DNA from 4 places in the Flindersiella endophytica genome. Region 1 is predicted to be linked to each of the others. Evidence: riboswitches for the same ligand, from Rfam matches in the RefSeq annotation. Region 1 holds a riboswitch; each other region holds the start of a gene.
The links. A riboswitch is a leader RNA that binds a small molecule or an ion and turns the genes downstream of it on or off. The one in region 1 is predicted to bind ZMP and ZTP.
Positions count from the first base shown of each region.

Region 2: another riboswitch for ZMP and ZTP. It lies ahead of ACYVF6_RS15360 (serine hydroxymethyltransferase); the one in region 1 lies ahead of folP (dihydropteroate synthase).
Region 3: another riboswitch for ZMP and ZTP. It lies ahead of ACYVF6_RS45855 (cyclodeaminase/cyclohydrolase family protein); the one in region 1 lies ahead of folP (dihydropteroate synthase).
Region 4: another riboswitch for ZMP and ZTP. It lies ahead of ACYVF6_RS29190 (hypothetical protein); the one in region 1 lies ahead of folP (dihydropteroate synthase).

Region 1 is NZ_BAAGYY010000036.1:161,653-168,901, forward strand. It holds gene ACYVF6_RS39220 (metal-dependent hydrolase family protein) at 1-283, opposite strand, end outside; gene ACYVF6_RS39225 (dienelactone hydrolase family protein) at 411-1,319, shown strand; ZMP/ZTP riboswitch at 1,350-1,443, shown strand; gene folP (dihydropteroate synthase) at 1,468-2,286, shown strand; gene ACYVF6_RS39235 (MFS transporter) at 2,270-3,466, opposite strand; gene ACYVF6_RS39240 (hypothetical protein) at 3,514-3,750, opposite strand; gene ACYVF6_RS39245 (SDR family NAD(P)-dependent oxidoreductase) at 3,863-4,663, opposite strand; gene ACYVF6_RS39250 (LacI family DNA-binding transcriptional regulator) at 4,727-5,752, shown strand; gene ACYVF6_RS39255 (DUF2332 domain-containing protein) at 5,697-6,677, opposite strand; gene ACYVF6_RS39260 (CocE/NonD family hydrolase) at 6,710-7,249, opposite strand, start outside.
Region 2 is NZ_BAAGYY010000013.1:665,240-672,488, reverse strand. It holds gene ACYVF6_RS15375 (N-acyl-D-amino-acid deacylase family protein) at 1-1,167, shown strand, start outside; gene ACYVF6_RS15370 (type III PLP-dependent enzyme domain-containing protein) at 1,164-2,387, shown strand; gene ACYVF6_RS15365 (GNAT family N-acetyltransferase) at 2,409-3,143, shown strand; gene ACYVF6_RS15360 (serine hydroxymethyltransferase) at 3,232-4,494, opposite strand; ZMP/ZTP riboswitch at 4,530-4,628, opposite strand; gene ACYVF6_RS15355 (YbaB/EbfC family nucleoid-associated protein) at 4,887-5,537, shown strand; gene ACYVF6_RS15350 (hypothetical protein) at 5,534-5,860, shown strand; gene ACYVF6_RS15345 (immunoglobulin domain-containing family protein) at 5,873-6,661, shown strand; gene ACYVF6_RS15340 (hypothetical protein) at 6,687-7,139, opposite strand; gene ACYVF6_RS15335 (acyl-CoA dehydrogenase family protein) at 7,184-7,249, opposite strand, start outside.
Region 3 is NZ_BAAGYY010000044.1:205,237-212,485, reverse strand. It holds gene ACYVF6_RS45870 (helix-turn-helix transcriptional regulator) at 1-343, opposite strand, end outside; gene ACYVF6_RS45865 (bifunctional 5,10-methylenetetrahydrofolate dehydrogenase/5,10-methenyltetrahydrofolate cyclohydrolase) at 340-1,191, opposite strand; gene ACYVF6_RS45860 (hypothetical protein) at 1,197-1,538, opposite strand; gene ACYVF6_RS45855 (cyclodeaminase/cyclohydrolase family protein) at 1,535-2,128, opposite strand; ZMP/ZTP riboswitch at 2,153-2,235, opposite strand; gene ACYVF6_RS45850 (hypothetical protein) at 2,314-3,279, shown strand; gene ACYVF6_RS45845 (GNAT family N-acetyltransferase) at 3,276-3,818, shown strand; gene pyrE (orotate phosphoribosyltransferase) at 3,815-4,339, shown strand; gene ACYVF6_RS45835 (GyrI-like domain-containing protein) at 4,358-4,885, shown strand; gene ACYVF6_RS45830 (DUF3048 domain-containing protein) at 4,905-5,897, shown strand; gene ACYVF6_RS45825 (sporulation protein) at 5,905-6,564, shown strand; gene ACYVF6_RS45820 (ABC transporter substrate-binding protein) at 6,750-7,249, shown strand, end outside.
Region 4 is NZ_BAAGYY010000024.1:290,412-297,660, reverse strand. It holds gene ACYVF6_RS29210 (ABC transporter permease) at 1-557, shown strand, start outside; gene ACYVF6_RS29205 (ABC transporter permease) at 573-1,724, shown strand; gene ACYVF6_RS29200 (ABC transporter ATP-binding protein) at 1,733-2,767, shown strand; gene ACYVF6_RS29195 (ABC transporter ATP-binding protein) at 2,764-3,837, shown strand; partial or broken gene ACYVF6_RS29190 (hypothetical protein) at 3,797-4,903, opposite strand; ZMP/ZTP riboswitch at 4,922-5,009, opposite strand; gene ACYVF6_RS29185 (enoyl-CoA hydratase/isomerase family protein) at 5,032-5,826, opposite strand; gene ACYVF6_RS29180 (LacI family DNA-binding transcriptional regulator) at 5,875-6,888, shown strand.

The sequences.
Region 1 (7,249 bases):
TGTATCGCATGGCGATGTCACGGGCCGACTCGAACGCCAGATGCACGTGGCAGTCGATGAACCCCGGCAGCACAGTACGTCCGCCGACGTCGACGACGTCCTCGCCAGCCTCACCGGCCGGGCCGGGCTCGAGCGCCGGAGCATCGGCAGCCGGTCCGGCATAGGTGATCGTGCCGTCCGCACCCACGCGGACGACCGCGTCGTCGAGCGGTGGTGAGCCGGTGCCGTCGACGAGCCGGGCACGGGTGATCCGGAACGGAGTGCATTTGTCCGAGGTTGGCATGCCCGGATTATGTCGCCGGCGGATGACGATCCGATGATCCTGTGCGTCGGGCGCATGTCATTGGACCGCATCCGGGGGTTCCGTTGGACCCTGGTTCGAAAGGGGTGCCAACGCCCTACTTGGAGTTATGTCCGGACACGGGAAGCTGCCTCGCCGCTCCATAACGGAGATCCACGACGACATCGGGCGGCTCAAGCACCGCGCCGACCAGCTCTCCCGCGATGGTCGGGCACTCGTGCGCAAAACGCACGCCATGCTGGCCCGCACCACGCAGGCGCTGGTGAGCTCCCGGCTCGTGCTCCGGCAGGCGTGGTCCGCCGGCGGTGGGGTAGTCCCTGGCGATGGGCCCGACAGGACACCGATGACCAGGCCGGACCGAAGCCGAACGGTCACGATTCCGTTCGGCACCGTCTGCCTGGATGCCGACCTGACCCTTCCGGACGCCGGGCAGGGCCTGATCGTGTTCGCACACGGCAGTGGGAGCAGCCGCCACAGCCCGCGCAACCGTTACGTCGCGAGGGTGCTCGAGCAGGCCGGTCTCGGCACCGTGCTGGTCGACCTGCTGACCGTCGAAGAAGACCAGGCCGACAAGCTGAGCCACCAGTTGCGCTTCGACATCCCGTTGCTGGCCAGGCGACTGACCGGTGTCATCGACTGGCTGCTCCGGCAGCCCGAGACGGCAGGCCGGCCGATCGGCCTGTTCGGCGCCAGTACCGGCGCGGCGGCCGCGTTGATCGCCGCCGCGGAGCGTTCCGAGCCGGTACGTGCGGTGGTCTCGCGCGGCGGCCGGCCCGACCTGGCCGGGGAGGCCCTGGCGTCGGTCGAGGTACCCGTGTTGCTCATCGTCGGCGGTCTCGACCACCAAGTCCTCGACCTCAACCGGCAGGCGACGGAGGAGCTGCGGTCGCCGGCCCGCCTGGAGATCGTCCTCGGCGCGACCCATCTCTTCGAGGAGGAGGACGCGCTGGAGCGAGTCGCCACGCTGGCCAGAGCGTGGTTCGTCCGCCACACCGGCGTGGAGCCTCCCAGCGACTGAGCACAGGCCGCCCGACTCCGTCTAAGCTCGGGCCTGAGCCGTGACTGGCGCGTACGGATGGACGAAACCATCGGGAAGCGGCTCCGTCCGCGAGGACGCGTCGCCGTGCGCCTGGGCTGCCTTCGGATCGATGCGAAAGAGGTGGCCCATGCCGCGCCTGGTGGGAATCGTCAACATCACAACGGACTCGTTCTCCGACGGCGGCAAGTATCTCGCCGCCTCCGACGCGCTCACGCATGCACGTGAGCTGCACGCACAGGGCGCCGACGTCGTCGAGCTCGGCCCGGCGTCGAGTCATCCGGACGCGGCCGCCGTCAGCCCCGCGGAGGAACAACGCCGGCTCGCCGATGTGCTCGACGCGCTGGCCAGCGTGGGCGTACCGGTCTCGGTCGACTCGTTCCATCCGGAGACCCAGCTGTTCGCGGCCGCGCGCGGTGCCGCGTATATCAACGACATCCAGGGCTTCCCGGACGCGCGCCACTACGCCGGCCTGGCCGCGACGAGCTGCCGGCTGGTCGTCATGCACTCCGTCCAGCGCCGCGGCCCGGCGACCAAGGTGGCCACGGACCCGGAGCAGGTCCTCGCGGGCATCGAGCGGTTCTTCACCGAACGGCTGGCAGCGCTGGAGGCGGCCGGCATCGCCCGGGACCGGCTGGTCATCGATCCCGGGCTCGGCTACTTCCTCGGTAGCAACGCCGAACCGTCGCTGCTGGCGCTGTCCGGCATCCGGCGGCTGAAGGCCCGGTTCGGTGTTCCGGTGCTGGTGTCGCCGTCGCGCAAGTCGTTCCTTCGTACGCTCACCGGATCCGGCCTGCCGCGGATCGGGCCCGCGACGGTGGCCGCCGAGCTGTACGCCGCCCGCGAAGGCGCCGACTACATCCGTACCCACGACGTGGCCGCGATCCGCGACGCGCTGACGGTCTTCGGTGCGCTGGATGCCCGCCGGGCCGTCAGCTCGCCGAGCTGAGCTTCCAGACCGCCGTCGCGACCGCGGTGCAGGCGATCGTGACCGCGGTCAGCGTGACGGCGGCGAACAACGAGAACACGTTGCTGAGCAGCCCGACCGTGATCGACGCGACCGCTACGCCGGTATAGATGCAGGTGATGAACGCCGCGGTCACCTCGCCTCGGCGCTCGGCCGGTGCGAGCTGGTTGACGTCCGCCTGCGAGCCGAAGTAGCCGAACCCGACGCCGAGACCGCACAGCAACGCGGCCAGCAACACCAGCCCCAGCGCGTGCGCCGGGAACGCCGCGACCAGCGCCGCGAGCCCGGCCACCAGCAGTGCGTGCGCGGCCAGCTGGGTCCCGCGCGGCGTCAGCCCGCTGCGTACGGCGAACGCCTGGGTGACGCAGGCGACGCCGAGCATGCACGAGGTGATCGCGCCGAGCAGGGCGAGGTTGTGGGTGCCGAGCAGCTGGCTCGCGTAGGTCGGCACGACCGACAGGTAGAGCGCACCGACGGCCCAGACCGCGGCTCCGGTGAGCCCTGCCTGCGCGAACCGTCCCCGGCTGCCGGCCGGGACCGAAGGCCACTGCAGCCGCCAGCTGCCGCTCGGCGTCGATGGCTCCGGCGCTCGCAGCACGGCGATGCCGACGCCCGCGGTGATGACGAGGCCGGCGAGGTACGGCAGTACGGTCGGCGCCGGTGCCCACTCGGCGAGCATGCCTGCCAGCACCGGCCCGACGGCCGCGCCTCCGGCCTGGCCCATCACCGCCCCGACCGCTGCCCGGGCAGCGTCGGCTGCCGGCTCGAGCTCCACCAGGGCTGCCGCGGCCGTGCCCGCGGTGGCGCCGAGCGCCGCGCCTTGCACGCCTCTGGCCACGAACAGCCAGACCGTGCCGCGGGCCAGCAGGAACACCACGGACGCGAGCACGGCGGCTCCGAGCCCGAGCGCGACCACCCGCCTGCGGCCGAACCGGTCCGACAGCTGCCCGAACAGCAACAACGAGGGCACCAGCACGATCGCGTACGTGGCGAAGATCAGCGTCAGCACGACGTTGGAGAAGCCGAACTCCTGGCGGTAGACGGCATACAGCGGCGTCGGCAGGTTCGCTCCGAGAAGCAGCGCGAACAGCGAGGCTGCGAAGATGACGAACGGCCAGCGGGTCCGGTTCACACGTGCCGGAACTTCGGTTCGCGAACCCATTGGTGCGGGTTAGCCGCGATTGTTCCGGCCAAACCCGGATGTGGGGGCTAGGTGGCGAAGATCAGGTAAAGATCCCAGGCGTTGTTCTTCGGCTGGCAGGCGTAGTCGTCGGCGCCGCCCGGATTGGTAGGCCAGAGCCAGGGCTGGGCGGCGGCATCGCACTCCGCTTCGGTCGGATAGGTCCCCTGGTACTGCCAGTAGTCCGCTGCCGCGACCCCGGTGGCGAGCCCGAGGCTGAGTACCGTCGTCACACCGATCGCCAGCGCACGCTTGCGAATCCCCATCGTAGACCTCCCTGCTCACGGTGCCGCTCTGGCTTGTCGTTCTCATCTGAGGCAAAGTTCGCGTGTCTGACAAGGCTTTCCGGTACGTCTGTCGCCTCCGGCAGCGGCCGGATCAGGACGCCGGCATCGAACTCCGTCGATCCTCGGGGTCGACCCCGAGAGCGGCCCGGCCGCCGTCGACCGGCAGCACCGTTCCGGTGACGAATCCGGCCGCGGGGGAGAGCAGGAACGCCACGACGTCGGCGATCTCCGAGGGCTGCGCGATCCGGCCGAGAGGGTGCACCCGGACCAGTTCGGCCTCGACGGTGCCGGCCGCCTCTGCCGGCAGGCCGCCCAGATGGTCGTCGAGCCTCGACGTGTGGACGCTGCCGGGCGCGACCGCGTTGACGCGGATGCCGACGGGGCCGTAGTCGACGGCGGCCGCGCGGGTGAGGCCCTCGATCGCCGCCTTCGCCGTCGCGTACGCTGCCGCTCCCGGCACGGCGCGGCCGGCCTGGTGCGACGACAGGTTGACGATCGACCCGGCGGTTCCGGCACGCAGGAACGCGCGGACGGCAGCCCGCGTACCGGAAAGAACGGGAACGAGGTTGTCCTGTACGGCACGGGCGAAGACCTGCGTGCCGGCCGCGTCGAGCCGCGGGTCGCGGAATATCGCGGCGTTGTTGACCCACCCGGCGAGCGGTGCGCCCGCCTCGGCGAGCTCGGCAGCTCGTCCGGTCACGGCGTCGTCGGCGGCCGAGCCGGCGACCACCTCGACACCAGGCGTCTGCGAGCGCAGCCATGCGGGTGGGTCCGCCTCGATCACGACGACCCGTACATACTGGCCGGCCAGCCTGCGCACGATGGCCGCGCCGATGCCCCTGCCGCCACCGGTGACGACGACGCTTTCCGCCTTGCCTGCGTGGACGTTCATGTCCTCGAGCCAACCAGCGAGCTCACCGGCCCGGCAACTGCTTGTATGTAAGCTGTTTCATCGATGGCCGCGCCGACGATCTACGACATCGCGCGAGAGGCGGGCGTCAGCGTCGCGACCGTGTCGAGGGTGCTGAACACACCGGGACGCGTCGCGCCGGCGACCCGCCGGAAGGTCCTGCACGTGATCGACCTGCGCGGCTTCGTACCGAAGGCCGACGCGGTGAGCCGTGCCAGGCGAGGCGTCGGGCGTTTCGGTGTGCTCGGACCGTTCTCCACGCACGAGGCTGCGCGGCGCCGGCTGAGCGGGATCCTCCGGGCGGCGGCGCCCGACGTGGAGGTCGTCGTCTACGACCAGGAGTCCGCCGCCGCCAGCGCCGATCCGCTGCTCGCGACGCTCCCGGCCACCGGGCACCTCGACGGCCTGGTCGTGCTGAGCCTACCCCTCGAGCCGGCGACTGCTGCCCGGCTACGGGAACGCGGCTGCCCGACGGTCCTGCTCGACACCGAGGCCGGCGAGCTGCCGTCCGTCGTGGTCGACGACGAGGCCGGCGGCCGGCTGGTCGCCAGGCACCTCGCCGAGCTCGGGCATCGCCGGCCGGCGTTCCTCGGCGAGGCGCAACGCTTGGCCGGCCGTGACTCACCGGCCCACCGTCGGCTGACCGGTTTCCGGACGGGCCTGGCCGATCACGACCTGGAGCTGCCGGAAACCGCCGTACACGAGGCGGCACCACGCGGCCGGCAGGCAGTCGCGGAGGCGATCGCGTTGCTGAGTTCACCGGATCGTCCGACCGCGGTCTTCGCCAGTGACGACCTGCTGGCCGCCGCCGTGCTCCGGGCGGCAGCCGGGCTCGGCATCCGCGTGCCCGACGAGCTTTCGGTCGTGGGCTTCGACGACGGCGACCTGGCCGAGACGATCGGGCTGACGACCGTACGCCAGCCACTGGAGGCGTCCGGGGCGCTCGCGGTCCGGCAGTTGCGAGGCCTCCTCGCCGGCGACGACGAGGTAGGCCGTACGGTCCTGCGGGTGCGGCTCACCCAGCGATCGACGACCGGTCCGGCCGGGTCGGTTGCGGGCCGAACCAGCTGAGTCCCTGCCCGTGTGCCCTGGCCCAGGCCAGCGGCGTGCCGTCGAGCGCGACGACGTTGTGGAACCCGCTGCCGTCGGGCAGGTCAGGCAACGTGTCGTACCCCATCACGTCCGGCCCCTCGACCGAGATCCAGTGCCCTGGCAGCCCGCGTACGAGGTCGGCAAACGCCGTCCGCTGTGGCTCCGGCATCTGGTACAGCACCGAGGTGTGGAAGACGACCAGCGTCGCGCCCTCGGGCGCCTTCGCCGCCAGCTCCGGCAGGGCGCTGACCGCGTCACCGCGTACGAGCAGCGGGGGATCGGCAGCGGCGACCGCGCTCGCGGCACGCAGCCGGTCGCGCCGGTGGGTGTGCTCCGGCCAGATCAGCGCGTCCAGCCAGGCGACGTCGTCGGGCTTGGTCACGTCCAGCGGGTTGAGGTCGAGCCCGGCCCGCCAGACGACCTCGGGCAGGCGGTCCGGCACCCGCTCGAGACCGGTCGCCTCGCATTCCAGGACCGGCTCACCCGAGCCGACCTGCTGGTCGCCGTAGCGGTAGGCGTACCGGTCGGGGTAGAGGTTCAGCCCTGCCGAGGCGCCGACCTCGACCAGCGCGAGCGGTCCCGGCAGGCTCGCCAGCACCGGCAGCAGGACAGCGCACCGCCCTGGCTCGTTGGTCTGGGTGGCCCGGACCCGCATCTCGGCCTGGACCGCCGGCCAGTAGGCCAGCACATAGTCGTGGAACGCCGCCGGGTCGTCGACCGGCCCGCCGAGCAACCGGACGACGCCGAACAGCAGGTTCGGCTGCCGCTTGGGCGGCGGCAGCGTGTCCAGCAACGCGAGCAGGTCGGCGTCCTCCGACACCGCGAGCGACAGGCGCTCATAGGTCGGCGAGATGCCGCGGGTTTCCCGGATGCCGAACTCGGCGTAGTTCTCGGCTGTCGTCATGCCGACATGATCGCCTCCCTGGGAGTCGAGGGCTACGGGAGGACCGGCAGATCGAGCCAGGAGGCCTCGCCCAGCCCTAGGGTGAACGTCTCGTCCGGCGGCCCGTAGCGCTCGAAACAGGACGCGTCGTGCCCGGCGACGGCGACGCGGACGCGGTGGCCGGCGGGCAGCAGCGCGGCCACCGGCAGCAGTTCGACCGCGAGCTCGAGGTCCGCTCCGGGCATGACCTCGCGGCCGTCGGACCGGGCGAAGCTCTTCGGCACTTCGAGACCTGCCCCGCGGTGGACGAACCGCAGGCAGCCCTCGGTCACGTAGATGACCTCACCGGATGGAGCGACGGCCTCGAGGTAGGCGTAGACGGCGCCGTCCGGCCCCGAGGTGGCCAGCCGCAGTGTGAGCACCGGGGCACCGACCAGGTGGACGTCCGCGTCCAGCGGCTCCGAGGTGAACGCCAACAGCGCTTCATCCGCTTCCTTGCGGCCTGGGTAGGTGGCGCCTTCGGACAGGTCGACCGCGAGCCAGCGGTTGGTGGCACCCGTCGATGCCGCCGGGTCGACGACCTGCCGTACGGT
Region 2 (7,249 bases), on a different contig from region 1:
ATGCGCACCTCGATCAACGTCTGCTACCTCGTGCCGCTCGGGACCGTGCGCCACGAGGTGATGGGCCCCGACAACCGGCGCGCCAGCATCGACGAGCTGGCGGCGATGGTTCGGCTCGTCCAGACCGGTCTCGACGAGGGCGCGGTCGGCGTCTCCACGGGCCTGGAGTACGTCCCGGGCGTGTTCGCCGACCTGACCGAGCTGACCGCGCTGTGCAGGCCGGCCGCGCGGTGGAACGCACCGTACGTCTCGCACTTACGCAGCTACGCCGACGGCCGCGCGCCCGGCATGACCGAGGCGCGGATCCTCGGCCGCGAGAGCGGCGTGCCCGTTCACGTGTCGCACTACCGCGGCAGGAGCGAGGCGCTGCTCGCCCAGCTGGAGCGCTGTGCGGCCGACGGGGTGGACGTGACGTTCGACTCGTATCCCCATTTGTTCGGAAACACCATCCTCGCGATGAAGGCGCTGCCGCCGCGCGTACAGGAGGGTGGCGTCAAGGCGACATTGCGCCGGCTGGCCGACACGGCCGTACGCACCGAGCTCGAGCAGACCTGGTTCCCGGGCATCGAGACGGAGCTGGCCGAGGCGACGCTCGGCTACGTCGCCAGCGAGCGCTACCGCTTCCTGGAAGGGCTGTCGCTTGCCGAGGCCAGCAAACGGACCGAGCTGGGGCTCGGCGAGCTGGTCTGCGAGCTGCTGGTGGCGAGCGAGCTCGCCGTCGGCTGCATCATCGGCTCACCCGGTGGAGGCACCGAGGACGACATGCGCGCGCTGGCCAGGGACCACAGGCACATGGCGTGCTCCGACGGCATCTACCTCGGCGGGCATCCGCATCCGCGCGGCTGGGGCGCGTTCGCGCGGTTCCTCGGCAGGCACACACGCGAGCTGGCCGACTGGGACTGGGGGCGCGCGGCGATGCATCTTGCCGGTCGTCCGGCGTCGCGGTTCGGGCTGCGCGGCCGCGGCCAGCTGGTGCGGGGCAACGTCGCCGACCTCGCCGTGATCGATCCGGAGTCGGTCGGTGACACCGCGACTTATGCGAACCCGCGCAGCCTCGCGTCCGGCGTCAGCCACGTCCTGGTGGCGGGCCGGCTGGTGCTGGCGGATGGCGTGCTGACCGGTGCCCGAGCCGGTCGAGCGGTACGACGAGGAGAGGCCGGCCTGTGACGCTCGAAGGTGTTTCGTACGACGCCGACGTGTTCGGCGACGATCTCGCGGAGCTGCGCAAGCAGCCCAACCGCATCGCCGACCAGGCGAGCCTGTTCGACCTGACGTTCCCGGCGATGGTGCTGCGGGCCTCCGCGCTGGAGTCCAACGTCGCGACGATGGCGGCATGGTGCCGGTCGCACGGTGTCGAGCTGGCACCACACGGCAAGACCACGATGTCGCCGGAGATCACCTACCGGCAGCTGGCGGCGGGCGCATGGGGGATCACCGCGGCGACCATCGACCAGGTGCGTACGTTCGCCGAGATGGGTGTGCGCCGGGTGCTGATGGCCAACCAGCTCGTCGATCCGGCGGGGATCGCCTGGCTGGCTTCGGCGTTGAACGCCAACCCGGCGTTGACGGTGATCGGCTACGTCGACACGCTGGACGGGGTCTCGCTGCTGGATCGGGCGCTGGCCGCCTCCGGACTGTCGCGCCGGCTGCCCGTGCTGGTGGAGCTCGGCGTGCCGGGCAAGCGTACGGGCGCGCGCACGCACGAGGAAGGGGCCGCGGTCGCGCGGGCCGCCGCTGCGACCGGAACGCTCGCGGTGGTCGGCTGTTCGGCGTTCGAAGGCGTGGTCGGCCATGCGCGTGACGAGGCGACGATGGACGCCGTGGCCGAGCTCTGCTCGGCGGTGCGCCGGCTCGGGCTGGAGCTCGCGGGGTCCGGGGTGATCTCCGGCCCGCCGATCCTGAGCGCCGGCGGCAGTACGTACTTCGACGTGGTGGCAGCCTCGCTGTCGGGCGCGGAGCCGGCGACGGTGGTGCTGCGCAGTGGCGGCTACGTCACCCACGACGACGGCCTCTACTCCGTGGCGACACCGCTGCCGTCCGACCTGCATCCCGCGATCGACGTGTGGGCGTACGTCCTGTCCCGCCCGGAGCCGGGTCGCGCCCTGATCGGCGCCGGCCGCCGCGACGTGCCCTTCGACGTGGCCCTGCCGATCGTGCGCTTCGCCGAGTCCGTGACGGGCGAACGTCGCGACACCTCGGGCGTCGAGGTCTCGCAGGTCAACGACCAGCACGGCTTCCTCGACCTGCCCCCGTCCTCCGACCTCGCCGTCGGCGACCGCGTCTGCCTCGGCGTCGCCCATCCCTGCACCGCCTTCGACAAATGGCGGCTGGTGCCGATCGTCGCGGACGACGGCAGGATTCTGGAGATCGCGCACACGTTGTTCTGAGGCGCGGCTACCGTTTGCCGGATGGACGATCTCGAACGTGCGGTGCGCAACGCCGCCGCGCTCTGGACGGCTCTCGCCGAGGCCCGCGGGAACGAATACGTGCGTACCGACGGGTTGCTCGTCGTCGAGGGTGGCCGGCGCGGCCGTCGCGTGATGATGCTGTCCGGCGAGCCGGCCGATGCCGACGTCGCCGAGGCCGCCCGGCAGGCGACCCTACCCTCGCAGGCCGGCGTGACAGTGGAGGACTCGTTCGGCACCGTCGATCTGACCGAGCAGGGCCTGGTCAAACGCCAGCTCGCGGTGATGATCCGGCATCCCGCACCGCTCCCCGCGCTGCGGCCGTCGGCGGTCAGCGTCTCCGAGATCGACGGGCCGGACCTGCTGACCGTGGTCGAGCGGATCGGGGTCGACGGCTTTCCGCTGGAGACGTTCCAGCCGTACGAGCAGGGGACGGCGTTCCCGGCCGGGCTGCTCGACCGCCGGGACATCCGGTTCTTCCTGGCCGAGTGGGAAGGTGAGCCCGCGGGCATCACGGTCATCGTCGAGGCGGGCGGCGCCGCGGGCGTCTACTGGGTCACGACGCTGCCGGACTACAGGTCGCGCGGCATCGCCCGCGCGATGATGCACACCGTGCTCGAGCGCTACGCCGACCGGCCGGCGACACTGACCTCGGCCACGGCGGCGCGGCCGCTGTACGAGTCGCTCGGCTTCCAGACGCTCACGATGGCCAACTGGTGGATCGCCGCAGCTTCCTAGCCGTCGCCGCGTGCGATCACAGACGAAACCGGCTGGGCGCGGCTCATGGTCGAGCCGCACCCAGCCGGTTCGTTCAACGAAGGGTCGGTCAGGCAGGCCAGCCGGGGATCGGGAAGGCGGAGCAGAACTCCTTGACCTCGGCGGCGATCCGGGCCAGGGCGTCGTCGTCTTCCTTCTTGCCGGCTTCGATCGCCTCGTCCATCCAGGCGGCGATGCGCGGCATGTGGTCGGCCTGCATGCCGCGGGTGGTGACGGCCGGCGTACCGATCCGGATGCCGGACGGGGACCAGGGCTTGCGCGGGTCGAACGGCACGGTGTTGAAGTTGAGTTCGATACCGGCCTTGTCCAGCGCCTTGGCCGCCGGCTTGCCGGCGATGTCCTTCTTGGTCAGGTCGATCAGGATCAGGTGGTTGTCGGTACCACCGGAGATCAGGTCGAAGCCGCGCTCGTTCAGCGCGTCGGCCAGGGCAGCGGCGTTGGTGACGATCTGCGCCGCGTACGTCTTGAACTCGGCTGTCGCCGCCTCGTGCAGGGCCACCGCGATCGCTGCCGTCGTGTGGTTGTGCGGGCCGCCCTGCAGGCCGGGGAAGACGGCCTTGTCGAGCGCCTTCGCGTGCTCCTCGTCCGACAGGAGCATCGCGCCACGCGGGCCGCGCAGGGTCTTGTGGGTGGTCGTCGAGATGACCGGGGCGTGCCCGACCGGCGTCGGGTGGGCGCCACCGGCGATCAGGCCGGCGATGTGGGCAATGTCGGCGACCAGCAGCGCGCCGACCTCCTGCGCGATCGACGCGAACGCCTCGAAGTCGATCAGCCGCGGGATCGCCGTGCCGCCGCAGAAGATGACCTTGGGCCGTTCCTTCAGCGCCAGCTCACGCGCCGCGTCCATGTCGATCCGGCCGGTCGCCGGGTCGACGCCGTAGTGCACCGGACGGAACCACGTGCCGGTCGCCGACACCGGCGAACCGTGCGTCAGGTGGCCGCCGTGCGCCAGCTCCAGCGACATGAACGTGTCGCCCGGCGTCATGAACGCCAGGTAGACGGCGAGGTTCGCGGGCGAGCCGGAGTAGGGCTGTACGTTGGCGTGCTCGACGCCGAACAGCGCCTTGGCCCGCTCGATCGCGACTTCCTCGACCTCGTCGATGAGCTGCTGGCCTTCGTAGTAACGCTTGCGCGAGTAGCCCTCGGAGTACTTGTTGGTGAGGACGGTGCCGGTGGCTTCCAGTACGGCGCGAGAGACGTAGTTCTCGCTCGGGATCAGCCGGATCTTCTCGAACTGCCGGCGCCCCTCCGCCTCCACGAGCTCGGCGATCTTCGGGTCGGCATCGGCCAGACGAGTCGTCAGGTCGGTCATCGTGCTTCCTCCTGGGTCAGCGTTGGTTCCAGCGACCCAGACACCCAGGCGCGCGGTGCCGGTACGGGCTCTTGCGTCTCGTACGCGGCTCCCCGGTGGTCGGTTCCACCCCAGCGCCAGTCGCCGCGTACCCCGACGAGCCTAGTGCAGCCATCAGCGGAGGGAGCGGAGAGATGCGGGTGCTGGTGCGGCTCCTGGTCACGGTGGTGAGAAGGAGCCGCTTTCTGGTCGTGTCCCTTTTCAAGGGACGTGGCCAGGCGCCACCGCGCGGTCCGTTACCGGCCGCACCTGTGCCGCAGGTCTGAACCTTGACACTGTCCGGCATCGCCGCGATACAGTCGGCTGGTCGGTACTGGGGCCGGTCTGACTGGGGCAAGCACGGGGTGGAATCGATGCAGACAGGTGAGTCACGCTCGCTTGGCGAGCGGATTCTGTATGCCCAACGTGAACTGTCCGCTCAACTGTTCACCGCCGAGGATCGGCGAAAGGTCCTACGCATCACCGTCGACGGCACGCAGCGAGTGAAGACCGTCGACCTGGACCCGTGTTGGGCAAAGTCGATTCAGTCACAGAATCTGGCTCGCGAAGTATTCGCCTGCCACATGCGGGCCCGCGAAGATTCGGCAGCAGCAGCCGAGACAGTGTACGCAACCGCTGGCCTAGACAACCAGGCTGCGAGCGACGCAGGAGCCGTCATTCGTACAGCGGTGGACACCATTCCCGAAGCTTCAGACCTGATCCGGCGCCTGCAAGCGGAAACAGTGCGCTCGGAACGTGCCCGTGGTGCGGTGGCCGCCGAGTTCGACCTTCGCGGAGAGCCGCACCGCGTGGACATCCGCGCTCGTCACGCGACGGAAGTCGAGCCGGCCCGACTTGCCGCGGATATCTGTGCCGTACTGCAAGAGTGCGGCGAGGCGGCAGTCAGCCGCCGGGTCGAACTGGCGTCCGGTCTGACCGACGGCCGGTCCTTCGAGGACCGTGCCCAGGAACGGCTCGAGGAGTTCAACCAGACACTGGCCGCACTACGAGCGAGGTTGCCTTGACGAAAGAAGTAGATCGCCCTGCGATCCGCACAGCCGGTGATGAGTTCTTCGGCGTCGGGGGAGACATGTGGAGAACTGCCGGCAGTTTCGACGAGGAGCCTGTGTTCCTTCGTGCTCGTGACTGGGGCTACCAGGGCGAGGGCTCGGATCCAGACAGTTCGTACGAGGCCCTGCGGGCGAAGGTGCGTGACTTCCTTCGGGATGGTGCGGACGCATTTGGCGAGCTCCGCACCGTGCTCCACAGCGTCGCCGCCCGAAGTGAGCAAGCCGAAGAAACCAGTGCTGCCGAGCTTCTGCGCATCGGTCGCCGTCTCAACGAATAAGGCGGATCGCTCATGAGCGACGAATACCTGACTGATGAGCAGGAACAATACTACCGATACAACCCGAGAGTTCCGGTAGACGAGTACAAGGATCGATGGAATCGGGCCACCCGCGCCGATCCTCCGCTCAATCGAGAGCCGCCTGGTCCCGCCAGCGTCCAACTTGTTGATGTCATTATGGGGTACGCACCGGCTGACATAGCGGATAGATGGCTCGAGGTCCGGAAATTCCTCATGGATCCGGGAGATCCGGCCCGACTTCGGGCCGCTGCTGATGCCTGGTGTCCAGAAGGCAGAAGTGGTGGCACCGGATCGCTGTACGGTATGGCAAAGGCTTGGAACCGTAAGCTGCACGACTCGATGTATGAGCTCAAACTTCGATGGTCCGACAGTGCCTCTGAAGCCTTGGAAAGTTATCTGAACGACAAGGTGGATTCCGATTGTCTCGGTCCACTCGAAGAGCATTGCGAGAAGATCGCCATCGCGCTCAGGGCCAAGGCCGAAGCCCAGGAAGCGGCGAAGAAGTCGGTCGATGGCATGCTGATAGATCTTGCTAGCAGCAGCGGGGCTGGGTTGCTTGTAGGGGCGGCGCTGGCGCCGTTCACTGTCGACACTCTTTCCGCGGTAGCGATCGGAGCCGCCGTTGCCGTGGCATCCGGGTTGGTGAAGATTGCGTTCGACATCGTGCGGGGCTACTTCGAGTTCGCAAAGGCATGTGAGGACGCGCTCGACAGGATCGGAGTTGAGATGAGTCCGCTTGGTGGGTTCGGAGGCCGCTGGCCGCGCCCTTGGGCCGGCTAGAGTCAATGGCTGTAGCGCTCCTCGGCTACTGGTCTCCAGTCCCTTTCCCGGCCGTGACCGCGCGGTAAATCTGGTAGAAATGTAGTTCGCACCAAAGGCAGACAATCGCGGTCAGGCTTGAGAATGCTGTATAGGCCAGCCGGTCTGTGACGCCGTAGGCCAGCACGGAGTACAGGGCGCAGACAACGGTTATCACTCCGAGGCGAGGAAGATACTTACGGCACACTTCGGACGTCAGCGTTCCGTTGCGGCCCAGCCTGATCGTTGGAAGCAAAAGAACGATCGCCAATAGATGAAGAAGCACTCCACCCGCGAGTGCGAAGTAGGTAGTGCTCGTCAGTTGATCGTGTCCAAGCCATAGGATCAAGGCGAGGACGGGATATGCCCCCAGCAGGATCAGGATCAGTCCCGGAATGCCGGTCTTGATGCCGCCGTAGTAGCTGCGTTCGGCGCCTCTCGGGAGCTGGACGGATGGCATGGGCTCAGGATAGAGGAACCGCAAGGCCCAGGTAAGCGCGCCGCTCAGAAGGTGCCGGCGCGTTCGAGGATCTCGCCGGTGTTGACCGAACGGGGGAGGGTGCCGAACGT
Region 3 (7,249 bases), on a different contig from region 1:
GCGGCCCGGAGCTGCGCGCCGACGCCTGGAACTCGCCGGGCGTCAGCCCGGTCTGCTGCTTGAATCGCGTGCAGAACGTGCCGAGGCTGGTGAACCCGACCAGCATGCAGACCTCGGTGACCGTCAGGTTCGCCGACCGCAGCAGCTCCTGGGCGCGCTCGATCCGCCGGCGGCTGAGGTACTGACCGGGCGTCTCACCGTAGGCCTGCTTGAACAGCCGTACGAAGTGGTAACGCGAGTAGCCCGCGGTCGCCGCCACGGCGTCCAGGTCCAGCGGCTCGGCCCAGTCGCGATCCATGGCGTCCTTGGCGAGCCGCAGCCGGCGCAGCAGCGCGGTGTTCACGCTCCGATGCTGGCACGGCTCCCAGGTGCGGTCACAGCGGCGGTGACGGTGTGTCGTAGCAGTACTGCGGTCGTGACGGGTCCGACGCCGCCGGGTACCGGGCTCAGGCCGCCCGCCACCGGCTCGACGGATGCGGCGTCGACGTCGCCGACCAGCTTGCCCTCCGGCGTGGGGTTGGTGCCGACGTCGATCACGTACGCGCCGGGGCGAACGTGCCGATCCGTGATCAGGCCCGCGCGACCGGCCGCGACCACGAGGACGTCGGCCTGCCGGGTGATCGCGGCCAGGTCGGAGGTACGGGAGTGCGCCACGGTGACCGTCGCGTTCCGGTCGAGCAGCAGGTGAGCCACGGGCTTGCCGACGACGGTCGAACGGCCGACGACCACAGCGTGCCGGCCGGCCAGATCGATCTCGTGGTGGTCGAGCAACGCGAGGACGGCGGCGGCCGTCGCGGGAGCGAACGCGGGCTGCCCGGCGGCGAGCCGGCCGAGGCTCAACGGGTTCGCGCCGTCGACGTCCTTGGCGGCGTCGATCGCGCCGGCGAGCTGCTGGGCGGACGGCAGGCCGGCCGGGAGCGGCGACTGGAGCACGATGCCGTGCACGGCATGGTCGGAGTTCAGCTGCCGGAGCGTGGCGCGGATGACCGAGCCGTCGGGTTCGGCCTCGATCACCTCACAGTCGACGCCGACCTTGGCCGCGGCGTTGGAGATCGTACGGACGTACCACGCGCTGGCCTCGTCGCCGCTCACCACCACGACGGCCAGCTTCGGCGGCGTGGGGCGGGCCGCGACAGCCGAGGCGACCTCGGCGCGGATCGCGGCCGCCGGTGCCTTGCCGTCCAGGCGCATGGCGGTCACTTGACGACCTCCTCACGCACAGCCGCGATGGTCGCGGCGGCTCGGGAGACGAGGCAGTCCACGCCGCCGACGGCAGCTGGGCCGCCGAGGTGGACCTCGACGTCGACGCGGGCAGTGGTCGCCACGGCGCTTGCGGCAGGAGCAGGAGCAGCAGGAGCAGCGGCACCGGCACCGGCAGAAGCAGCGGCAGGAGCAGGAGCCGCGGCAACGGCAGCGGTGAGGGGGTTGCGGTTGCCGATCTGCAGCGGCTCCTCCGCGAGCTCGATCAGCTGGGCCGAGGTGACCTCGGCGTGGATCGCGGGTGGCGGGGGGTTGGCGGTCAGGTGCGCGGCGGTCACGTGGCGATCTCCCTGCGGACGGTCGCGACGATGGTGGCGGCTCGGGCTACCAAGTCGTCCACGCCGTCGTCGGCGGCGGGTGGGGAGCCGAGGTTGACTTCGACGTTGACGCGGGCGGTGATGGCTGCCGCGCTGGCAGCGGCCGCTGCCGCGGCGACGTCGGTGAGGAGGTTGCGGTTGCCGATCGGCAGCAGCTCTTCCGCGAGCTCGATCAGCCGGGTGGCGCCGGCCACGACGGCGGCGGGTGGGCGGGCGGCTTCGACCAGGGCGGACCGGATCGCCTGCTTGCGGGAGTCCTGCTGCTCGGGTGTGTCCTTCGGCAGCCGGTAGGCCTGCGAGACGACCTCGAACGCCTCGGCGTCCTCCGCGGCCAGCTGGAGCGCCTCGGCCCGGCGCTCGTCGGCCTCGGCGATGATGCGTTCGATCGTTGGCGCGTGCTCGGCGTATTTCGGGGACTGGCTGTAGCGGCCGACCATCGCGAGCAGCGCGGCTGCCTGGGCGGCCTGCAGAGCGGCGGCCGCGCCACCTCCGGGCGCCGGAACCTTGGCCGCCAACTGCTCGAGGAAGTCGCCGATGGTGATGTCGTGCAAGATCGATACCTCCGTGGACAGGCTCGGAAGCACCCAGGCGATCGATGCCGCTCGACTCGTGACCGCTCCCCGGTGGTGACCCACCTACGCCAGTCGCGGTTTCGGCCAGACTACCTCTGCTGCTCGCGCGAGTTGGGCTACGACTCTAAGCTCTACGAGTCCGACGTCCAGGGAGGGAACCAGCTGTGTCCGCGCAGCCACCACAGTGGCAGCCGTCGCCTCAGCAGCGGCGGCCGCAACCGGGGCAGCAGCCGCCAGGCCGGCAGCCGTCGCCTCAGCAAGGGCAGCAGCAGCGCCCACCGCAAGGCCCGCAGCAGGCAGGTCCCCCGCGCTCGCCCGGTGCCCGCCGCGGCCCCAGCGAGCCGGGCCGATCCACAGCGCCCCCGAACGGCACCGGACGCGGTCGGGTCGCGCTGGCCGCCGGCCTGTCCGTCGTCCTGCTGATCGGCATGTTCACCGCCGTCACCTGGGCCGCGATCGCCGCCGAGAAGCAGCGGGAGCGGATCGCCGCGCAGCCGAGCCCGACGCCGTACTCCGTCCCGAAGTCGGCGGATCCGACCGAAGCGCCTCCTGCGAACGTTCTGGCCAAGCTGCCCACGAAGCCCGATCTGTGCGCGAAGCTGCAGACCGCGCTGGCCGCCGAGCTTCGGCCAGGATCCGCCAAGCCCAACAAGACGAACGACGGGGAGCGCCAGAACTGCCGGTGGGGCTCGCTCGACAAGCAGCGGGCCACCTGGGTCGCGCTCGAGGTAAGCGTGTACCCGGATCGCGAACCGGCGACCGCGATCGCCACTGCCGGCCAGGAGCTCGCCGAGGACAAGGACTACGCCGCCGACACCAAGAGCAACGGCGGGTTCCACAAGAACGTCCACGACGTCAGCGGGATCGGCGACGAGGCCTTCGGCGACGACTCGAGCAACATCATCACAACCGATGACGTGGGCGAGAAGGAGGACGAGATCAACTACCACGTCGCCGGAGCGCACCTCTACGTCAGGTCGGGCAACGTCCTGATCGAGGTCAACTTCCTCGGCGCGACGTATCCCGAGACCCAGAACGTCAAGACCCTGCGCGGCACCAACCTCACCTACGAGCAGGCGGAGCCGAAGGCCAGGCAGATCGTCGAAACAGTCGTGGAGCAGCTCAAGTGAACGTCGAGCTGCGCCCGCTCGCGATCGACGACTGGCCGGCGGTCCACGCCTGGGCGAGCCGCCCGGAGGCCTGCCGGTTCCAGACCTGGGGCCCGAACACCGAGGACGAGACGCGGACGTTCGTCGCAAGTGCGGTCGCGGACGCCGCGCTCCAGTCGCCGCCGCGCCTGTTGTACGTCTTCGTGGTCGACGGCGACGTGCTCGGCAACGGCGCGCTGATCTTCCACAGCCGGGCGCAGCGGCAGGGCGAGATCTCCTACATCGTGCATCCCGATCGCTGGGGACGCGGCATCGCGAGCACGGCCGGGCGGGAGCTGCTGAGGATCGGGTTCGAGGAGCACGGCCTGCACCGGATCCAGGGCACCTGCGACCCGCGTAACGCCGGCTCGGCCGCGGTGCTGAAGAAGCTCGGCATGCGCTACGAGGGCCGGATGCGTCACACCCAGCGCATCCGCGACGGCTGGCGCGACTCGGAGCTGTTCAGCCTCCTCGAGGACGAGTGGGCCGAAGCCGGCCGCGGGATATCGTCGGGAGCGTGACCGAGCAGCCGACGGGTCTCGCGACCCGGATCTACGAGACGGCCCACCTGACCGGCGAGTTCCTGCTGCGTTCGGGTGTGACGACCAGCGAGTACTTCGACAAGTACCGCTTCGAGTCCGACCCCGCGCTGCTGCGCGAGATCGCCACCGCGCTGGCGCCGCTGGTCCCGTCGGACGCCGACGCGCTCGCCGGCCTCGAGCTCGGCGGGATCCCGCTGGTCACGATGTTGTCGCAGGTGACCGGGCTCCCGGCGTTGTTCGTACGCAAGCAGCCCAAGACCTACGGCACCTGCCGGCTCGCCGAGGGCGGTGAGGTCTCGGGCCGCCGGCTGGTCGTGGTCGAGGACGTCGTGACCTCCGGCGGCCAGATCATCATCTCGACCGGCCAGCTCCGCGAGCTCGGCGCGCAGGTCGACACCGCGGTGTGCGCGATCGACCGCGAGAGCGGTGGTGTCGAGAAGCTCGCGTCCGAGGGCATCGAGCTGCGCTCGCTGTTCCGGATCAGCGAGCTGCACAGCTAGACGATCTAGGACATCCCGATGGCGTTCGCCTCTACCGCCGCGACGCTCGTTGGCCAACAGTGGTTCCAAGCGGAGCAGAAGGAAGTGACGACGCCCGTGGAACCCACCATCACCACTCTGCCGGCCTTCGCAGTGGTCGGCATGAAGCTACGCGGCACCGGCGACAAGAACGAGTTTCCGCGGCTCTGGGATCGGTTCATGCCCAGGTCCGGGGAGATCAAGGACCTCTCAAGTCCCAGGATCGCCTATGGCGTCATCAGGGGCTACGACCCGGCGACCGGTCAGTTCGACTACCTGGCCGGGTTCGGGGTAGACAGCGCGGATGCGGTGCCCGAGGACATGGAGGCCTGGAACATCCCCACCCAGACCTACGCCGTGTTCGCCACGACCTTGCCGGAGGTCGGTCTGACGTTCGAAGCGGCCTACAAGTGGCTCGAGCAGTCGAGCTACGTGCGCGACGACGGCCCGGAGTTCGAGCGTTACGCCGAAGACTTCAGCGAAGCCAGCCCGAGGCTCGAGGTCTGTATCCCGGTCCAGAAGACCTGAAGGCCATATCGTCTACGAGATGAGCACTAGCAGTCACGCAAAGCGATGGATTTCGGTCGCGTTGCTGCTGACGGCCCTTGCCGGCTGCAGCTGCAGCCGGCAAGGTGCCGCACCGGCGAGCTCGCCGCCCACATCCAACGAAACGTCGAGCACCTCGCCGACAGCGTCAGCCAAACCGACCAACCCCACCAAGCGACCGGTGCCGGCGACGCCGACCGGCAAGCCCGTGCTCGCGGTGAAGCTCGACAACTCCAAGCCGGCCCGGCCGCAGACCGCGCTCGCGAGCGCCGACCTGATCTACATCGAGCCCGTCGAGGCCGGGCTGAGCCGGATCTGCGCGGTCTACTCCTCGCGGATGCCGAAGGCGGTCGGACCGGTCCGCAGCGCCCGCGAGTCCGACATCGAGCTGCTCGCTCAGTTCGGCCGGCCCGCGCTGGCGTACTCCGGTGCCCAGGGCAAGCTCAAGCCGCTGCTGGCCAGGGCCTCGTTCTACGACGTGTCACCGACGCGTGCCGGGTCGGCGTACTACCGCGGCTCCGGCCGGGTCGCACCCCACAACCTCTACGCCCGTACGTCCGGCCTGCTCGCGCGGGCGCCGAAGGCGAGCAAGGCCAAGGACATCGGCTTCCATCTCGGTGCGGCGCCGGCGGGCGGCAAGCCGCGGTCGAGCCTGCGGGTCGGATACACCGCGTTCCGGATCGGCTTCACCTGGACGAAGGGCGGCTACGCCGTGACGATGGACGGGCGTCGCGTGCCGTCGGTCCGGCCGGCGACGGTCGTCGTGCAGTACACCAAGATTCACAAGTCGAGGTTCCACGACCGCTGGGGCAACTTCTCGCCGTACACGCCGACGGTCGGCTCCGGCCGCGCCGTCGTGCTGCGCGACGGCAAGGCATACGACGTGCGCTGGTCGCGGCCGAAGGCGACGAGCGGCACTACGTTCACCACGGCCGACGGCAAGCCGATGACGTTCGGCAAGGGCCAGATCTGGACCGTCTTCGCCAAAGGTTAGGCGCGCGATGACCGAGACACAGCGGGAGCCGTATCCGACCATGGCGCTCACGCTGGCGAGCCGGCGGATCCAGCCGGGCGGCAAGCTGCTCGGCGAGCTGCGCCTGCGGGCAGCCGCGGAGCCGGTCGTCCTCCGGCAGGTCCATGCCCGTCTCTGGGCCAGGGTCTACGCGGACTTCGACGACGATGAGGGAGCTCACCACGTCCGCCTGCTCGACCGACCCATCGCCGGCGAACTTCGGCTCGGCGCAGGCGAAGAGAAGACGATCGACCTGCGACTGTCGGTCTCCTGGAGTACGCCGATCACGCTCGCGGGTGGCCGGGGGCTGAGGGGTCTGACCGTCTTCCTGATGCTGTGGGCCGACGCCGCCGTGCCGACCGGAGATGTCATCCGCGAGCTCCAGGTCGTCCCGCTGCCCTGGCAGGAGCGAATGCTGCAGGCCTGCCGGGAGCGCGGAATCGACTGGGACGTCACATATGCCTACAGCGGCAGCCAGATCCTGGTCCGCGAGCGCAACGGCCGGCTCCCGGAGATCCGCCTCGGCTGGCACGTTCACAGGCGCTGGGTCACGCTCGACGTCAACGGACGATCCATCCGGCTCACCCACCAGCGCGCCGACCGGGACGACTGGATGCCGTGGTTGAGCGAACGCCTGGCCGGGCTGTAACCCTCGAAGAGACCTTCGGGCGGGTCCAGATCTCGGCAGTATTCGCAAAGGTGTCGTACGTAGCTGATTCATAGGTCACGATCGGGTATGTCGTCGGGGTTTCTGCTTGACGTCCGGCGTGTGAAACTGCGAATGTTCAACGTGGTAAATCCATCTGAACAAAGCCTCTCGGAGGTGACCCGTCGATGACGACGTCTCAACCAGCGGGGCGGTCCACCACCGACCTGAGCCGGCGCACTCTCCTGCGCGGCGCCGGTGCCCTGGCGGCCCTCTCCACGCTCGCGGCCTGCGGCGGCAACACCGGCCGGCCTTCCGGCGGTGACAGCAGCAAGCCAACGATCGCGCAGTGGTATCACCAGTACGGCGAGAAAGGTACGCAGCAGGCCGCGCAGAAGTACGCCAAGGCCTACACCAAAGCCAACGTCGCCGTGCAGTGGACACCGGGCGACTATGCCTCGAAGCTGTCGTCCGGACTGCTGTCCGACAAGGGCCCCGACGTCTTCGAGAGCCAGCTCAACATCGCGATGGTGCGCAGCAAGCAGGTTGTCGCGCTCGACGACATCCTCGCCGACGTCAAGAGCGACTTCAACGAGGGCGACCTCGCGACCAACACCATCGACGGCAAGGTCTACGGCATCCGGATGATCGTGGACCCGCAGCTGATCTACTACCGCAAGAGCCTGTT
Region 4 (7,249 bases), on a different contig from region 1:
TGCGGCAGTACTCCATCGGCGACTACCTCGCGACCACGCTCGGCTTCCTCGGGCTCGCGATCCCGAACTTCATGCTCGCGCTGGCGTTGATGTACGGCGCGTACCGGCTGTTCGACCTGAGTACGAGCGGCATCTCGCCGCTGTCGATCGTGATCGCCGTCATCGTGCTCGGCACGGCGGGTACGGCCGGGATGATCCGGATCCTGCGGGCGAACCTGCTGGACGAGCTCAAGAAGCCTTACGTCGTTGCCGCCCGGGCTCGCGGGATCTCCGAGAATCGGCTGGTCGTCAAGTATCCCGTCCGACTGGCGCTGAACCCGTTCGTCTCGACGGTCGGCTGGGTGTTGCCGGGGCTGGTGGGCGGCGAGGTGATCGTGTCGAAGGTGCTGAACCTGCCGACGACAGGGCCTTTGCTGTTCGGGGCGTTGCGGTCGCAGGACATGTATCTCGCCGGCTCGATCATCCTCATCGTCAGTGCGCTGACCGTCGTCGGGACGTTGCTGTCCGACATCTTGCTGGCCTGGCTCGATCCGCGAGTCCGGGCGGGGATCCGATAGGGAGGCGAAACCCTGATGGCACACGTGCTTCCCGACGCCGACACGACGAGAGTCGCCGACGCACCGGACGCTGGTGGGGCGCGGCGGGCCACCACGCGCAGGCGGACCGCGAAGCAGTGGCGGCTGGTGTGGTGGAGGTTCCGCAAGCACAAGCTCGCGATGATCGGGCTGGTCCTCACGCTCGGGATCTACTTCGTCGCGCTGTTCGCGGAGTTCCTCGCACCGACGACGGCAGCTGCGTTCAACGCGCAGTACACCTACGCGCCGCCACAGCGTCTGCACTTCAGCACCGACGCCGGCCTGTACGTCAAGGGCTATCGATCGACCGTCGACCCGGATACGTTCGAGCTGACCTTCAAGGTCGACGAGAAGCATCGCGTTCCGGTGGGTTTCTTCGTCAAGGGCAAGGAATACAAGCTGTTCGGGCTGATCCCGGGCGACCGTCACCTGATCGGGCCGAGGGACGCACGGCAGCCGATGTACTTGCTCGGCGCGAACCGCAACGGCTACGACCTGCTCTCACGGATCATCTACGGCACGCGGATCTCGATGACGATCGGCCTGGTGGGCGTCGCGATCGCTCTCGCGCTCGGCATCCTGCTCGGCGGGCTGTCAGGGTACTTCGGGGGCAAGCTCGACACGGTGATCCAGCGGATGGTCGAGTTCTTCATGTCGATCCCGGGAATCCCGTTGTGGATGGGGCTTTCGGCCGCGCTGCCCCGCGACTGGGGACCGATGCAGCGGTACTTCGCGATCACCGTGATCCTGGCAGTGGTCGGCTGGACCGACCTGGCACGAGTCGTTCGAGGCCGCTTCCTCGCGTTGCGGCAGGAGGAGTTCGTCACATCCGCGCGGATCGACGGCTGCAGCCGGCCGCGGGTGATCTTCCGGCACATGCTGCCGTCGTTCACCAGTCACCTGATCGCGTCGGTCACGCTGTCGATTCCGGGGATGATCCTCGCGGAGACGGCGCTGAGTTTCCTCGGCCTCGGCCTGCAGGCCCCGGCGGTGAGCTGGGGCGTGCTGCTGCAGGACGCGCAGAACGTCAGGGTGCTGGCGACCGCGCCCTGGTTGATGATTCCCGGCGTCGCGGTGGTCGTCGCCGTGCTCGCGCTGAACTTCGTCGGCGACGGGCTGCGGGACGCCGCCGATCCGTACAAGAGATGAGGGTGCCGATGCCACCCAGCGAGGTGCTGCTCGAGATCGAGGACCTGCGGACGCAGTTCTTCACCCGGGAGGGTGTAGTGCGCGCCGTCGACGGCGTGAACCTCACTGTGCCGCGTGGCAAGACAGTCTGCGTGGTCGGCGAGTCGGGCTGCGGCAAGAGCGTGACGGCGCGATCGGTGCTCGGGTTGGTCGACGAGCCAGGACGGGTGGTCTCCGGCTCGATCCGGTGGCACCGCGCCGGCGACGAGAGCGTGGACCTGGCGACGTTCGGGCGCAGGAGCGAGCAGTTGCGTCGTGTCCGGGGGGCCGAGATCGCGATGGTGTTCCAGGAGCCGATGGCCTCGCTGTCACCCGTCCACACGATCGGATCTCAGCTGCTCGAGGCGATCCAGACCCACCTACCGCTGTCTGCTGAAGAGGCCCGGGTGCGGGCGGTCGAGCTGCTGCGGCGGGTGGGGATTCCGCACGCGGAGCAGCGGATGTCGGCGTACTCCTTCGAGTTGTCGGGCGGCATGTGCCAGCGGGTGATGATCGCGATCGCGCTGGCGTGCGACCCGGCGCTGCTGATCGCCGACGAGCCGACGACCGCGCTGGACGTGACGACGCAGGCCCGGATCCTCGACCTGATTCGCGATCTGCAGGCCGACACGGGGATGTCGGTGTTGTTCATCACGCACGACCTGGGTGTGGTCGCCGAGGTCGCCGACGAGGTGGTCGTGATGTATCTCGGCACGGTCGTCGAGCATGGTCCAGTCAACGACATCTTTCACGACCCGAAACATCCGTACACGAAGGCCTTGCTGGGATCGATTCCACGGATGGGGGAGGGGACGAAGCAACGGATGAGCGTGATTCGTGGCAACGTCCCGCATCCGTCCGACCGGCCTGCCGGCTGTCCGTTCCATCCGCGGTGCGACTCGGCGATCGCCGGCGTCTGCGACGTGGACGACCCGCCTGTGGTGCCGGTCGGGGAGGGCCGGACGGCGCGGTGCGTCCTGTATGCCCAGGACCGGGTGAGTGCTGTCGAGGAGGTCGACGCGTGAACGAGTCGATTGTCGAGCTGCGGGACCTGTCGGTGCACTTTCCGGTCAAGCACGGCCTGCTGGGACGTACGGCCGGACAGCTCCGCGCCGTCGACGGGGTGAACCTCGGCATCCGGCGCGGCGAGACGCTGGGACTGGTCGGCGAGTCGGGCTGTGGGAAGTCGACGCTCGGCCGGTCGATCTCGCGAATCCTGAAGCCGACCACGGGTCGGGTCCTCTACCGGGACTCCGCCGGCGCCGTCACCGACCTGGCCCGGCTGGGATACCGGGAGCTGCGGCCGTTCCAGCGGGACATCCGCGTGGTGTTCCAGGATCCGTTCTCGTCGCTGAACCCGCGGATGACGTTGCTGCAGATCGTCGGCGAGCCGTTGCGGGCGAACCGGATCGCTTCGGGGTCGGAGCTCGAGCACCGGGTCGCGGAGATGCTGACGCGGGTGGGACTGTCGCCGAAGTACATGGACCGGTTCCCGCACGCGTTCTCCGGTGGTGAACGGCAGCGGGTCAACATCGCCAGGGCGCTGATCCTGAACCCTCGGCTGGTGATCGCGGACGAGCCGGTGTCGGCGCTGGACGTGTCGGTGCGGGCGCAGATCCTCAACCTGCTGAGGGATCTGCAGGAGGAGCTCGAGCTGACGTACCTGTTCGTGTCGCACGACCTGTCCGTCGTGGAGAGCGTGTGCGACCGGGTTGCCGTGATGTACCTCGGCAAGCTCGTCGAGCTGGTGGAGACCGCGTCGCTCTACTCCACGCCGCGGCATCCGTACACCGAGGCGTTGCTGTCGGCCGTGCCGCGGCCGGATCCCCTGCTGCGCGAGACCGGACGCCGGATCCGGCTGTCCGACGACCTGCCGGATCCGGCGAACCCGCCGGCCGGTTGCTCGTTCCACACGCGGTGCACGTATGCGGTGGAGGGTACGTGCGATGTGGCCGGCTCCGGGCCGGCGCTCGACGAGATCTCGCCGGGGCATCGGGTGGCCTGCCTGCGTACGGACGAACTGTCGCTGGCAGGTGTGAGTGGTGTCAGGGATGTCAGTGGTGGAACAGCCGGAGGCCGGTCCGGGCGAGCGTGATGCCGTGTTCCCGGCAGACGGCGGCCACGTCGCCGGAACGGATCGAGCCGCCGGGCTCGGCGATGTACTTGACGCCGTGGCGGTGGGCGTGGTCGACGTTGTCGCGGAACGGCAGCGCGCCGTCCGACACGAACGCGACGCCGGTGAGTTGCCTGATCCACTGGTCTCGTTGGGCGGCTGTGAGCTCGTCCTCGAGGTAGCGGATCTGCTCGTTGATCCGGTCCTGGCGTCTGGTGCCTGGCGGGAACGTCAGTGCGCGAACGGCGGGGTGACGGCGCAGCCACCAGGTGTCGGCCTTGGCGCCGCCGAGCCGGGTGCAGTCGACCCTCGACTGCTGGCCGGCACCGATGCCGAGCGTTGCGCCGTCGCGTACGTAACAGACGGAGTTGGACTGGGTGAAGCGCAGAGTCGCCATGCCCAGCAGGAGATCCGCTGCGGCGCGTGGTGGAATCGGGTCGCCGGTGACGAGCTCGAGGCTGCCTGCGTGGAGCTTCGGCTGGTCGCGGTCCTGGGTGAGGCGCAGCCCGAAGACGTCGCGATGCTCCTGCTCGGGCGGCGTGAACGACTGGTCGGCCTCGATGACGAGGAAGCTTCCGCGCTTCTTCCTGGCGAGCGTGGCGACCGTGCCGGGCGCGTAGCCAGGAGCGACGATGCCGTCGCAGACCACAGTGGTCAGCAACTCTGCCAGCTCGGCGTCGACGGGATGCGAGACGGCAGCGAAGTCGCCGAACGACGACCTGGGATCGGCGTCGCGGGCCCGGAGGTAGGCGCTGGCCAGGTCTCCGGGATCGGCGACGCCGTACAGCTCCGCCGTTACGTCGTCGATCGGGCCGGCCAGGGCGGTGCCGGCGGGGGAGACGTGCTTGAACGAGGCGGCCGCGGGTATGCCCAGCGCGTGGGCGGCTTCGCGGACGAGTTGCCAGCCGTTGAGGGCGTCGAGCAGGTTGATGTAGGACGGCTGGCCGTTCAGCACGGTGATCGGCTCGGTGCCGGGGGTGACCGGGGTGGCTCGGGCGGCCTGGTGGGGGTTGGTGCCGTAGCGCAGATGCATGGTTTTGGTTGCCTCCTCAGCTGCTGTCGCTGACGGAGGCGCCCAGGCGTTCGACGCTCGCGTCTTGTTTGTGCGGCCGCTCCCCGGTGGTGGTCCACCTTCGCCAGTCGCGGCCGTTCTCCTACTGTACCTAGCGTCCCTGGCTAGTTCCCCTTGAAAGCGGGGTCGCGCTTGTCGATGAACGCGTTGATGCCTTCCTTGGCGTCGGTGCTGGCGAAGAGGTTGGACAGCACCTGCTGCTCGACGGTGAGACCTGTCTCGAACTCCATCGCGAGGCCGTCATCGATCAGGCGCTTGGCGGCGCGGGTGGCGAGCGGTGCCTGGCCGGCGATCGTTCCGGCGAGCTCGACGGCCTGTTCGTACAGGCGATCCGGCTCACAGACCTGGCTGATCAGGCCGAGGGCTTGCAGTTCGGCCGCGGTGGCGAAGCGGCCGGTGAGGACGAGCTCCTTGGTGAACCTGGAGCCGGCGGCGCGGGCCAGGCGTTGCGTACCGCCGCCGCCGGGGAGCAATCCGAGCTTGACTTCGGGCAGGCCGAACTTCGCCTTCTCGGACGCGACGATCAGGTCGCAGCAGAGCACGACCTCGAAGCCGCCGCCGAGGGCGTAGCCGTTGACGGCCGCGATCGTGGTCTGGGGGAGGCGTTCCAGGGCGGAGAACACCTCGCGGCCGAGGCGTTGGTAGTCGTCGAACGCGGGCCGGCTCACGTTGTGGTACTCCGTGATGTCGGCGCCGGCGATGAAGCCGCGTCCGGTACCGGTCAGGACGAGCACGCGGATGTCGTCGTCGCCTTGGAGCGCGGCGAAGTAGTCGCGGAGCCGCTCCAGGATGCTGCGCGACAGCGCGCCCAGCGCCTCTTCCCGGTCGATCCGCAACACGGCGACGCCGTTCGCGTGGCGTTGCTCGACGAGGTGGTCGTGCAGGCGCTGTTCGCTCATGGCCGGGTCTCCTTCACGATCGCGTTAAAACGTTTCTACACTGAAGCCGTGTCCACGATCGTCGAGGTGGCCCGGTTGGCGCAAGTGACGCCGTCGATCGTGTCCAGGCTGCTCAACGGCGACCCGTCGCTGCGGATCCGGCCCGAGACGCGCGACCGCGTGCTGGCGGCGGCCGAGGAACTGCAGTACGCGCCCAACCATGCGGCCCGGGCGCTGCGTAGGGCTTCGGTCGGCACGTTGGGGCTGGCGGTGCATGACATCCACAACCCGGTCTACGGCGAGATCATCGCCGGCGCGGAGGCGGAGGCCAGGCAGCAGGGCAGCATCCTGATCCTCGCCGACGTCGACAGTCTCGCCTCCGACGACACCACGTTCCGCCGCGTCGTCCGCGGCGGCGCGATCGACGGGCTGATGTTGCAGCGCAACGGCGAGGCGTCCGACCGCGTGGTCGAGCGGGTGGCGGGCGCGCGGTTGCCGCTGGTGATCCTGAACGAGCGGGTCCGCCCGCCGTTGTCGGGTGTCGCGGTGGAGGACCGGCGGGCGGCGGCACTGGCCACGCGGCACCTGGTGGCGCTAGGTCACCAACGGGTCGCCCACCTCGAGCTCGGCGGAGGCAACTCCCGAGCCCGCGACCGCCGCGCCGGCTGGCGCGACGCCATGCGGGAGGCAGGCCTAACTGTGTCCCCCGACCTCCTCCGCGTCGGTGGCGTCCGCCCCGAGACGGGGTACGTCGGGCTGATGGAGCTGCTCACCACGCGCCAACGCCCGACCGCGGTCTTCGTCGGCACCCTGTTGTCTGCGATCGGTGCCCTGACGGCGGCGAGAGAGGCGGGGCTGGAGGTTCCCGGCGACCTGTCCATCGTGGCCTTCCACGACGCCTGGTTCGCCGAACACGCCAGCCCTCCACTGACCGTGGTCCGCCTCCCCCTGCGCGAGATGGGCGCCAGAGCGGTCCGCCTCCTCGGCGAGATCACCGGCGGCGCCGGCCCACGCCAGATGACAGTGACCGATCCGGCCCCCGAACTCCTCCGCCGCGGCTCCACCGCCCCACCCCGCGACTGACGGCTTCGGCGGCCGAGCGCCTGCACCTCAGTTTGCGGTAGCCGCAACCAGCCGCCACCGTAGCTGCCCGTCACGGCAGCTTCCCATCACCGCAGCTGCCGGCCGCTGCGGGCTGCCGATGTTGCTCGTGTCGCGGTGGCATCGCAGTGCTGGCTTTCGCCGCTGGCATCGGACGCGACTGGTTGTGGTTGCTGTCGATCGCGATGGTGGCGAGCTGCCTGCACCTGGGCTTGCGGTGGCCGCAGCTTGCCGCCACCGCTGTTGGCCGTCATCGCTGCTGGTCGCCGTCGCGGGCATTTGTGGGCGCTCGCTGCTCGGCCGGCGGTGGGCGGCCGGTTGTGGCCCGGAGGGTTGACGGTGG